Linked DNA regions of Arthrobacter globiformis. The main gene of each other region encodes a partner of the protein of the gene in region 2 in a complex. Links are inferred from orthologs where the notes say so. Each region holds a gene or a part of one and is shown on either strand. Other genes may lie near its edges.

Region 1 (7,336 bases), 1.9 Mb from region 2 along the record:
GTATATAACACTACGTTCCGGCGTCCATTGCGGACGCCGGAACGTACAGTTGTTGAAAAATCGGTTGAAGTCCTCAGGCGGTTCCTGGTGGCAAGCACCGCTAATCTCGCAGAAGGAAGAAGACCGACAAGTCAGTATTTAGGCCGACAGTTCGGTGCGGCCCTTGCCACGGCGGGCGGCCAGAATGGCACGGCCGGCACGGGTGCGCATACGAAGGCGGAAGCCGTGCTTCTTGGCCCGACGGCGGTTATTCGGCTGAAAAGTCCGCTTGCTCACGTTAGTTACTCCAGTGGATCAAAGGTGCGCCCACCCGATCAGTAAGGGGAAGAACTGGCCGACGCTAAGTTTTGTATGTGTCTGCTTCCCCTGGATTTCCCGCAACACGCGAAGCGTCCGGAAGTCCAAAATGGGGTCAGAAAGCAGGCACAAAGGACTCCACAACGTTAGGTCAAAGCGCCGCCGAGAGTCAAACCAGCGGGCCATCCAGCGTGTTTCCCCAGCTGTGGCTAACAGTGTGCCGAACCTGTGGATGAAGCAGCCCACAATCGCCATTTTCGAACCACAACGGTGTAATTATCCACAAGGCACTTCCCAGCTATCTTCTAGGCTTTTCATCCCCTAGAGTGTCCCAGTAGCCGATTATCCACGGACTGTGCATAACCCTGTGGATTAAGCCGGGCCAGCACCCTGGCTTCGGGCTTGCGGCTGCATGTAATGCAGACAGCAAGCTTTGAGGAACCAAATTTGATGACAGTAGACGAAGCCAACCACGCCAACACTGTCGGAAGTTCCTGGCGGCGCGTGGTGAATCTTCTCGAACAGGACGACCGCGTCTCGCCCCGGCAACGCGGCTTTGTCATCCTCGCGCAGGCCCAGGGCCTCATCGGTTCCACTCTTCTCGTTGCCGTGCCCAACGAGCTGACCAGGGAAGTGCTCCAGACCCAGGTCAAGGACGCCCTCGATGACGCGCTCCGCAACGTCTTCTCTGACGACATCCGCTGCGCGATCGATGTCGACACCGATCTGGTGCCCATCCACAAGGAGCCCGAACCCGCCGTCGAGCTTTCCCTCGCAAACGATCCCTCGGTGGAGCAGAAGCCGCAGCCCATGCTGCCGAGCACTTCACACGAGTTCGGCCGGCTCAACCCCAAGTACGTTTTCGACACCTTCGTCATCGGTTCCTCCAACAGGTTTGCCCATGCTGCGGCCGTCGCCGTGGCCGAAGCCCCGGCCAAGGCATACAACCCGCTGTTCATCTACGGCGACTCGGGCCTGGGCAAGACCCACCTGCTGCATGCCATCGGCCACTACGCCCGGCGCCTCTACAGCGGCATCCGCGTCCGGTACGTCAACTCCGAGGAATTCACCAACGACTTCATCAACTCGATCCGTGACGACGAAGGCGCCAGCTTCAAGACGACGTACCGCAATGTCGACGTCCTGTTGATCGACGACATCCAGTTCCTGGCCGGCAAGGACCGGACGCTGGAGGAGTTCTTCCACACGTTCAACTCGCTGCACAACAACAACAAGCAGGTGGTCATCACCTCGGACCAGCCACCCAAGCTGCTTGCAGGCTTCGAGGACCGGATGAAGTCCCGCTTCGAGTGGGGCTTGCTGACGGACATCCAGCCGCCCGAACTGGAAACCCGCATCGCCATCCTCCGGAAGAAGGCCCTCAGCGAAGGCCTTTCCGCCCCGGACGACGCCCTGGAGTACATCGCTTCGAAGATCGCCAGCAACATCCGCGAACTCGAAGGAGCCCTCATCCGTGTGACGGCATTCGCCAGCCTCAACCGCCAGCCGGTGGACGTGGCTCTCGCGGAGATGGTGCTCAAGGACCTCATCACCGACGACGGCGCCCAGGAAATCACGTCGGGCCAGATCCTGCAGCAGACGGCTGACTACTTCAAGCTCAGCATGGAGGAGCTCTGCAGCAAGTCGCGGACCCGGACCCTGGTGACCGCACGCCAGATCGCCATGTACCTGTGCCGCGAGCTGACTGACATGTCGCTGCCCAAGATCGGCCAAGAGCTCGGCGGCCGGGACCACACCACCGTGATCCACGCAGACCGCAAAATCCGTGAACTCATGGCCGAGCGGCGTGTGATTTACAACCAGGTCACCGAGCTCACCAACCGGATCAAGCAGCAGCAGCGCGACTCCTGATCCGAGGTTCTTAACCTTATTAACAGGGGCGTGTGGATAACCCTGTGGACAGTTAAGGGGACAACCACGGTTAATGGGCTTAAAACCCTTAAGGCGCCTGTGGATCACCGCAACAGGCGAAAAATGTTGTCCCCATCCACACCCTGTTTAAAACGTGCTGAACCCACAGTCCATGAACAGGGCTTAACCGCGGATCCGCACCGCGAAACCGGGTTATCCACAGTTTCCACAGCAGTTATTAACACTACTAATCCCAAAAAATTGAAATCCCTCAAATAACAATCTCGTTCCGGGACCTCCACCGCATCGGGCAAGGCATCGGCCACTGGCAGCCGGCTGAGCCGGCATCACTGGCAGGGATGGGGAAATCCCTGTTATTCCGGCTAAGCTGTCTGCAGCGCTCCCATCCCTGGGTCTGTCTGCGGTCGGCCATGCGCGGACCATGCAGGTTCGGGGACTTTGGGGGCAATGGTCTTGTGGGCTCCTTGCGAGTTCCCGTTCAGAAAATGGCAGCAGCAATGAAAGGCGGCACCCTTCCGTGAAGTTCAGAGTCGAACGGGACGTCCTGGCAGAAGCCGTCACATGGACAGCCCGGTCGTTGTCTCCGCGGCCGCCAGTACCCGTGCTCTCCGGCCTCCTGCTCAAGGCTGAATCCGGGACCGTCAGCCTGTCGAGCTTCGATTATGAGACCTCAGCCAGGCTTGAGATTCCTGCCGACATCAGGGACGAAGGCACCATCCTGGTTTCCGGGCGCCTACTCGCGGACATCTGCCGCAGCCTTCCGTCGGCACCGGTAGACATCGAAACCGACGGCAACAAAGTCACACTTACCTGCCGGCGAAGCAGCTTCCATCTGGCCACCATGCCCGAGGCCGAATACCCGCCACTGCCTGCGCTACCCACCATCACCGGCACTGTTGCCGGTGACGCCTTCGCCCAGGCTGTGTCCCAGGTGATCATCGCGGCCAGCAAGGACGACACTCTTCCCATCCTCACCGGCGTGCGGATGGAGATCGAGGACGACCTCATCACTCTTTTGGCCACGGACCGCTACCGGCTCGCCATGCGCGAGGTTCCCTGGAAACCCGTCACACCTGGCATCTCCACCAGCGCCTTGGTCAAGGCCAAGACCCTGAACGAGGTTGCCAAGACTTTGGGTGGCAGCGGTGACATCAACCTGGCCATCGCCGAGGACGACAGCCGGCTAATCGGTTTTGAAAGCGGCGGGCGCACCACCACGTCCCTGCTGGTCGACGGCGATTACCCCAAAATCCGCTCGCTGTTCCCTGATTCCACGCCGATTCACGCCACCGTGCAGACACAGGAGCTTGTGGAGGCCGTCCGCCGCGTCTCCCTCGTCGCGGAACGCAACACTCCGGTCCGGCTCGCGTTTACGCAGGGCCAACTGCACCTCGACGCCGGCACCGGCGAGGACGCGCAGGCATCCGAAGAGCTTGAAGCACAGCTGTCCGGCGAGGACATCACGGTGGCGTTCAACCCGCACTACCTGGTTGAAGGCCTCAGCGTGATCGAAACCAAGTTTGTGCGCTTTTCCTTCACCACGGCGCCGAAGCCTGCCATGATCACCGCGCAGAACGACATCGACGGTGAGGACCAGGACGACTACCGCTACCTCGTGATGCCGGTGCGCCTGCCCAACTAGCCGTCTGCCCAACTAGGTAGCAGCTGAGCGGCTTCTGCGCCCTCAGAACGCCCCGAGCTGCTACCTAGTTGGGTGATCCTGAACCCCTACCCATCCGCGCAGAAAAGAGTTCACACGGTGCATATCGGACTGATCGGCCTTGGAAAAATGGGTTTCAACATGCGCGAACGGCTGCGCAAAGGCGGGATCGATGTCACTGGCTTCGACCGCAACCCCGAGGTTACCGATGTGGCCTCCACGGACGAGCTCATCGCCGCACTTCCTGCGCCGCGCCTGATCTGGGTCATGGTTCCGGCCGGTGAAATCACGGATGCTGTCATCACCGAGCTCGGTGCGAAGCTGCAGCCCGGCGACATGGTGATCGACGGCGGCAACTCCCGCTTCACCGAGGACCAGAAGCACGCCGCGGCCCTGGCCGAAAAGGGAATCCGCTTCGCCGACTGCGGCGTCTCCGGCGGAGTCTGGGGCCTGCAGAACGGTTACGGGCTTATGGTGGGCGGCGACGCCGAGGACATCGAACGTGCCCTTCCCGTCTTTGACGCGCTCCGCCCGGAAGGCGACCGCGCGGACAGCTTTGTCCATGTGGGCGGCGTCGGCGCGGGCCACTACGCGAAGATGGTGCACAACGGCATCGAATACGGCCTGATGCAGGCCTACGCCGAAGGCTATGAACTCCTCGCGGCCAAGGACATCGTCACTGATCTACCCGGAACGTTCCGCGCGTGGCAAAAGGGAACGGTGGTCCGGTCCTGGCTGCTGGACCTCATGGTGAAGGCGCTGGACGAGGATCCCGGACTCACCTCCATCGACGACTACGTCGAGGACTCCGGTGAGGGCCGTTGGACCGTGGAAGAGGCCATTGCCAATGCGGTTCCGGCCCCCGCCATTACCGCCGCGCTGTTTGCCCGCTTCGCCTCGCGCGAGGACAACTCGCCGGCCATGAAGATGGTGTCCGCGCTGCGCCACCAGTTCGGCGGGCATGCCACCCGTCCGGCCAAGTAACTCCGTGTCCGGGATCCGTTCGGCTTCCGGACCGACGGTTCCCGAGAATTTGAAGATCGCGTGTACCTAGAACACCTGTCCCTGACCGATTTCCGCAGTTACGCCCAAGTGGATCTACGGTTTGACCCGGGCGTCACGGTCCTTGTCGGCTCCAACGGAATCGGCAAGACCAACCTGATGGAGGCCATCGGCTACCTGGCCACCCTCAGTTCGCACCGGGTCAGTGCCGACGGCCCCTTACTCCGTTTCGGAACCGACCGCGCCCTGATCCGAGCCAAGCTGGTACGGGGGGAACAGTCCACCGTCCTTGAGCTGGAAATCAACGGCGGTCGGGCCAACCGGGGACGCATCAACCGCAGCAACCCCGTCCGTGCGCGCGACCTGCTGGGCATCTGCCAGACCGTCCTGTTCGCTCCGGAGGACCTGGCGCTCGTGAAGGGCGACCCGTCGAACCGGCGCCGCTTCCTCGACGAGCTCCTCGTGAGCCTGATCCCACGGCACGCCGCCACCCGCAGCGATTACGACCGCGTGCTCAAACAGCGCAACGCACTGCTGAAGTCGGCACGGGCCGGAAAATTCACAGCCGGCCACGAAGCCACCCTCGATGTCTGGGACCAGCACATGGCACGCGCCGGGGCGGAACTGCTCCACGCCAGGCTGGAACTCGTCGAGCGGCTCCGGCCCCACCTTAACAGCGCCTACGCCCAGCTCACCGACGGTTCCAAGGCCGCGGATGCGGTCTACCGCTCGACACTCCAGACCATGATGGACGACGACGGCGAACCGGCCAGCGCTTCGACGGCACCACCCGGGCCGGGAAACCCGGCCGAGGACCTGCGCATGCTGTCCGTGGATGAGCTTGAGGAACGCTACGTGCAGGCCTTCGCGGCCTCCCGCCGCAAAGAACGCGAACGGGGCATCTCACTGGTGGGTCCGCACCGGGACGAGCTGGAACTCGTGCTCGGGCAGGCCCCCGCCAAGGGTTACGCCTCACACGGTGAAACATGGTCCATGTGCCTTTCCCTGCGGCTGGCGTCCTACTACGTCATGCTCGACGACGCCCGCACCGGGGGCTCGGCGCCGATCCTCATCCTGGACGACGTCTTCGCCGAACTTGATGTCCAGCGGCGGCGTAAACTGGCCGCAATAGTTGCCGGCGCCGAGCAGGTGCTGGTGACCGCCGCCGTCGACGCCGATATTCCAGACGAGCTTGCGGGCCGGCGGGTGAAGGTAATCCCGGGAGGAATCGATGAACAGGGATAAGGACGGCGGCCTGCAGCCCGGCCGCGATCCCGATGAAATCGATGCCGCCCAGGCGGCGCTGAACAGGATGCGTGAGGCAGCGGCCGCACGGGGCGAGGTCCGCAGGAAGGCGCCGCGGGCCGGCGCCAGTCAAAAACCGCGAACCGCGCCGGGGGGAACGCGGGGCTTCAGCCAGTTCCACTCCACCGGACGCGATCCCCTGGGGCTGGGAAAAGTCGTGGGCCGGCTGGTCGCCGAGCGCGGCTGGACCTCGCCGGTAGCCGTGGGCTCGGTCATGGCCGAGTGGCCGACGCTTGTGGGCCCGGAAATCGCTGCCCACTGCACCCCGGAAAGCTTCACAGACACCACCCTCCATGTCCGATGCGACTCCACGGCCTGGGCGACGCAGCTCCGGCTGCTGAGCATGAGCCTGCTCGAAAAGTTCCGCACCGAACTCGGCGACGGCGTTGTCACCAGCATCCAGGTGCTGGGCCCGGCGGCACCGAGCTGGCGCAAGGGCGGACGTACCGTCAACGGCCGCGGACCGCGGGACACCTACGGGTAGCCGGGAGGCCAAACCAGCCGGGGCGGCAACGGACAGCACTGGGCGAACCGGCGGGTGCAGCTCCCGCCGATTGTGCCTTCCGTGAACAAACCGAAAATGGCGTACAGGGCGCTCAAACCGCCGTCCGCCGTATAGGAGCCCAAAACGTGGCCTGCTGGAGCCTTGCAGGCGGAGCCAATGGCCAGCGAGGGGCACATTGGGCCGGGTCCGCGCCCCGCCAATGCGGGAAACAGCGGCGTTTCACGATAGAATTCCCCTAGATAACTGGGCGCGGGTGAAACGTTGACTGAGTCCGTTTTCCCGCGCTTTTCCATGAGCGGGAGCGGTTCCGCAGGTCGACCAAGTAGCTGGCGCTACAGTGACGTGCCTTTTGGCGGCCGCCCTTTGCTTCGGCGGACGGCGGAGGCCGGCCATCATCGAACGTAGAGGAGTCGAAAGCGCCTGTGGCTAACGACAATGCAGATATCGAGGCAGTGGAGCCCGTGACGGAGGATGCCCCAACCACCGGTGACCCGGCTGAGACCGCCACACCGCGGGAGTACGGCGCCAGCGACATCACCGTTCTTGAGGGCCTCGAGGCCGTACGCAAACGGCCTGGCATGTACATCGGCTCCACCGGTCTGCGCGGCCTGCACCACCTGGTGTACGAAGTGGTGGACAACTCGGTGGATGAGGCCCTCGCAGGTTACTGCACG
Region 2 (3,541 bases):
CGGAGAAGGAGGTTTCCTTCTCCGCCAGGTACTCATTCCAGGCCTGGGCATCCCAGATCTCCGCGCGGGTGCCGGCCCCAATAACGGCCAGCTCCCTGCCGAGCCCTGCGTACTCCCGGAGCGCGGGAGGTATGGTCACGCGCCCCTGCTTGTCAGGTACCTCGTCCGAGGCTCCAGAGAGAAAAACCCGGATGTAGTCACGAGCCGACTTGTTGGAGATCGGAGCCTCCCGGATCTGCTCGTGTACCCTCGCGAATTCCTGCTCGCTGAAGACGTAGATGCAGCGCTCCTGGCCTCGCGTGAGAACAAGTCCGCCGGCAAGCTCCTCACGGAACTTGGCGGGAAGAATGATCCTGCCCTTTTCGTCAAGACGCGGCGAGTGTGTCCCAAGGAACACGTCCCACCGCCCGTCTGCCGTCAGAAGCTGAACAACCCCCGCGCTGCCACTACCCTCTTACGCGCTCCACTTTACTCCACTTCTCCCCACAGTCAACGCGACGCGGGGAATTCTCCACTCTTGGGACAAACATATTTCCGCGGAATGGCGGGAATTTTGGCCGGGGGTGGAAAGTGGAGGGACATTGCGTCGGTCCCGCGGCGGCGGACCCCGGCGGCATCAGCCCTGGAACATGGGCTCCGGGCACCAGTTCGCGGGTTAAAGCAGAATGACCCGCCGCAGCGGGTCATTCCTGGACTATTGGCGCCCAACCGGGGATGGACCCGGTGGTGCGAGTGGAGGGTGGTGCGAGTGGAGGGTGGTGCGAAGTGGAGGTGGTGGGAAGTGGAGCGCGGGCTCAGGACTCCCCGCGGCGCCTTTCATCCCATCGTTCCTCAAGGCTGTTCATAAAAGAGCTCTTGCTCTTCGACTTCCGGCCATGCCCGCCGGCCTTCGCTTTGCCGGCCGCAACACTGCGCATCGTGGCAAAGTAAACTCCGGCACCCATGACGACGAACCCGAGGACCCCTACAAATATGTTCTGGAGGGAGACACCCACCAGGAGGAGCAGCACCCCGGCCAGCGTGGCCAGTACGCCAATCACAATGTGCCGGGTGGACCAGCTACGGCCGGGATCCGAGCCCATGGAATTGGCAAACTTGGGATCGTCCTCATGCAGTTGCCTCTCGAGTTGCTCGAGCAGCTTCTGTTCGTGCTCCGAGAGCGGCATCACGACCTCCTTAAGTAGGCCAACGTCCAGACAGGCCGGAACCGGTTGTTCCTGCCCCGTCAACGACCGGCATGCCATCCAGGTTCCCGGCCCGCCAACCTCGGCGGATCCAGGGATTCAAGCATACTGACGCGGCGGGTCAGGTGATCCACACATGTCCAGACGTTCGAAATCTTTGTATCTATAAGGATAGTTTGTTGGGCGCTGTTCTGAAAGACGCTGTTCACGGGCGGCAACACTGTCCGGGCCTTGACCTGACACTGATCTCCGGCCATGAACACGGTTTCCCGCCCCGCGGGTGTCGCCGGAATCACGTCAGGGGTTGCCGCTTCCCGGCTCAAGCAGCCGGGCAGGAAGCACCGACTTGCTGCCGAACTTCTCCGCCACCTTGTCCAGTGCCTGTTCAGCGGCCCTCCAGTTGTCATCGCGCCTGTCCAGGCTCAGCTGAAGGGAGGTCTGCGCGGCCGCTTCCAGCTGCTCCGCACGCACACCAACCAGCCGGACCGTCAGGGGCCGGCTGCCCAGTGACTCCAGCAGCTGGATGGCCACGGCATAGATGAGCTGGGCGCTGTCCAGTGGCGCGTGGACCGTGCGGCTTCGGGTCACCGTGGAGAAATCTGCGTACCGCAGCTTGAGCGCCACAGTCCGGGCCACCAGCCCGGAAGAGCGCAGCCGCTCGGCAGTGCGGTGGGACAGTCGCAGCAGCTCCCGGTGCAGCAGGGCATCGTCCGCCGTGTCCGAGGCGAACGTTTCCTCCGCTCCGATGCTCTTCTCTACCCGCACCGGAGTGACCGTCCGGCTGTCGATACCCCAGGAGAGCCGGTGGACGTGTTCGCCGGTGGCGCCCAGCACCTTCTTGAGCGAGGAGACCGGCGTCGCGGCGACATCCGCCACGGTACGGATTCCCAGGCGGGCCAACACTTCCGCCGTCTTGCCTCCAACACCCCACAGGGCATTGACCGGAAGGCTGTGAAGATAGGGGACGGTCTGCTCCGGCCGGATGAGCAGCAGCCCATCCGGCTTGCACCGGGTGGAAGCGATCTTGGCCACAAACTTGCTGGCGGCGATCCCCACTGACGCCGTGATGCCTAGTTCACTGGCGACCCTCCTCCGGATCAATTGCCCTATTTCACTCGGCGGACCAAGCCTGCGGATGGCCCCTCCGACGTCAAGGAATGCCTCGTCGACACTGAGCGGCTCAACGAGCTCCGTGATGGACTCGAATATGCCCATCAGCTGGCCGGACACTTCGTAGTACAGCTTGTGCCGGGGCTCGATGATGATGGCCTGCGGACACAGCCTCTGGGCCACGGCCATGGGCATCGCCGACTTCACGCCGAACCTGCGTGCCTCGTACGAAGCAGACAGCACAACGGAACGCTCCGCCGGAAAACCCACGATGACCGGCCGGCCACGCAGATCAGGGCGGGCGCGCAGTTCTACCGAGACAAAAAACGCGTCCATATCGACGTGCATGATGCTCGCTCGCCGAAAGTCCGCCAGCCGCGCTTCCGCCTGCTCTCTGTCGTCGTCCGGCCCCACATCTGCAATCCTATGCCCTGCACCTGACTAAACTGGAGGCTGAATCCGGCATCAACACCCAGGAGGACCGCACCTGTGAAGGTCATTGGAACGCTCATGCCTGCCCGCCTTGGGCTGCTCGCCGCTGGAGCGGCCGTAGTGGCGGCGGCGTCAGCGTGCACGGCACAGGCGCCCGGTTCCGCTACGCCCGCCGCGACGGCATCGGCCTCCCCCGCTGCCGCAGCAACGAACACAGCCGCCACGGCGTCCCCGACGGCTCCCGCCAGCCCGTCTGCTTCCCCCGGCACGTCGGCCACCGTGGGAGCGCTCGTCGCCGGCTTCCCGTCGAAGCTTCTTCCCGTGATGCCCGGGGCCAAGGTGGTGGCCAGCAGCTTCGACAAGTCAACCTCCCCGGCCACCGTCGCGCTGGTTGGCTCCATCTCCGCCAAGCCGGCCGCCGTCGTCGCCTATTACACCAAAGCCCTGGAGGGACGGGGCTTTACGGCTGTTCCCGGCAACGCCGTGGGAAGCGTGGCGTCCAAGGACTTCGTCCGGGCGGGCAGCGAGACCGTAAATATCGCCGTCCCTGCAACGGGCGGGGTTTCAACCTTCACCATCGGCGCCAACGTGACTCCCGAGTCCGTCAAGTGATGGTGGCCGAGCAGCTTCGCGTTGAGCAGGCGGACTTCGTGGCCGCCGTAGCGGGAAAGCTGACAGACTTCCTGACCACCCGGCAGTCGATCATGACGGCAATCTCCCCGGACATCGATCCCATCATGGGATCCATCTCCAACCTGGTCACCGGCGGAAAACGGTTGCGCGCCCTCATGTGCTACTGGGGATGGCGCGGAGCG

What was found.
Region 1: the proteins of dinB (region 2) and dnaN are in contact, whole or in part, in a solved structure (PDB 1OK7), measured with the Escherichia coli proteins. The link is inferred for Arthrobacter globiformis from one-to-one orthologs.

What each region holds. Positions count from the first base shown.
Region 1 is NZ_JAUSXI010000001.1:227,304-234,639, forward strand. Bases 1,995-4,769 are described here. They hold dnaN (DNA polymerase III subunit beta), read left to right. Parts: upstream 1,995-2,707; coding sequence 2,708-3,832; downstream 3,833-4,769. Other genes in these bases: dnaA (chromosomal replication initiator protein DnaA), read left to right, coding at 1,995-2,169; gnd (phosphogluconate dehydrogenase (NAD(+)-dependent, decarboxylating)), read left to right, coding at 3,911-4,769. Outside these bases: rnpA (ribonuclease P protein component), read right to left, coding at 1-98; rpmH (50S ribosomal protein L34), read right to left, coding at 139-276; more of dnaA, read left to right, coding at 748-1,994; more of gnd, read left to right, coding at 4,770-4,834; DNA replication/repair protein RecF, read left to right, coding at 4,895-6,097; QFZ33_RS01105 (DUF721 domain-containing protein), read left to right, coding at 6,084-6,641; gyrB (DNA topoisomerase (ATP-hydrolyzing) subunit B), read left to right, coding at 7,085-7,336. UniProt on the Escherichia coli protein: Confers DNA tethering and processivity to DNA polymerases and other proteins. Acts as a clamp, forming a ring around DNA (a reaction catalyzed by the clamp-loading complex) which diffuses in an ATP-independent manner freely and bidirectionally along dsDNA.
Region 2 is NZ_JAUSXI010000001.1:2,106,873-2,110,413, reverse strand. Bases 563-3,541 are described here. They hold dinB (DNA polymerase IV), read right to left. Parts: upstream 2,643-3,541; coding sequence 1,482-2,642; downstream 563-1,481. Other genes in these bases: QFZ33_RS09595 (polyprenyl synthetase family protein), read left to right, coding at 3,335-3,541; QFZ33_RS09600 (hypothetical protein), read left to right, coding at 2,784-3,338; QFZ33_RS09610 (DUF3040 domain-containing protein), read right to left, coding at 795-1,166. In the rest of the region: division/cell wall cluster transcriptional repressor MraZ, read right to left, coding at 1-397. UniProt on the Escherichia coli protein: Poorly processive, error-prone DNA polymerase involved in translesion repair and untargeted mutagenesis. Copies undamaged DNA at stalled replication forks, which arise in vivo from mismatched or misaligned primer ends.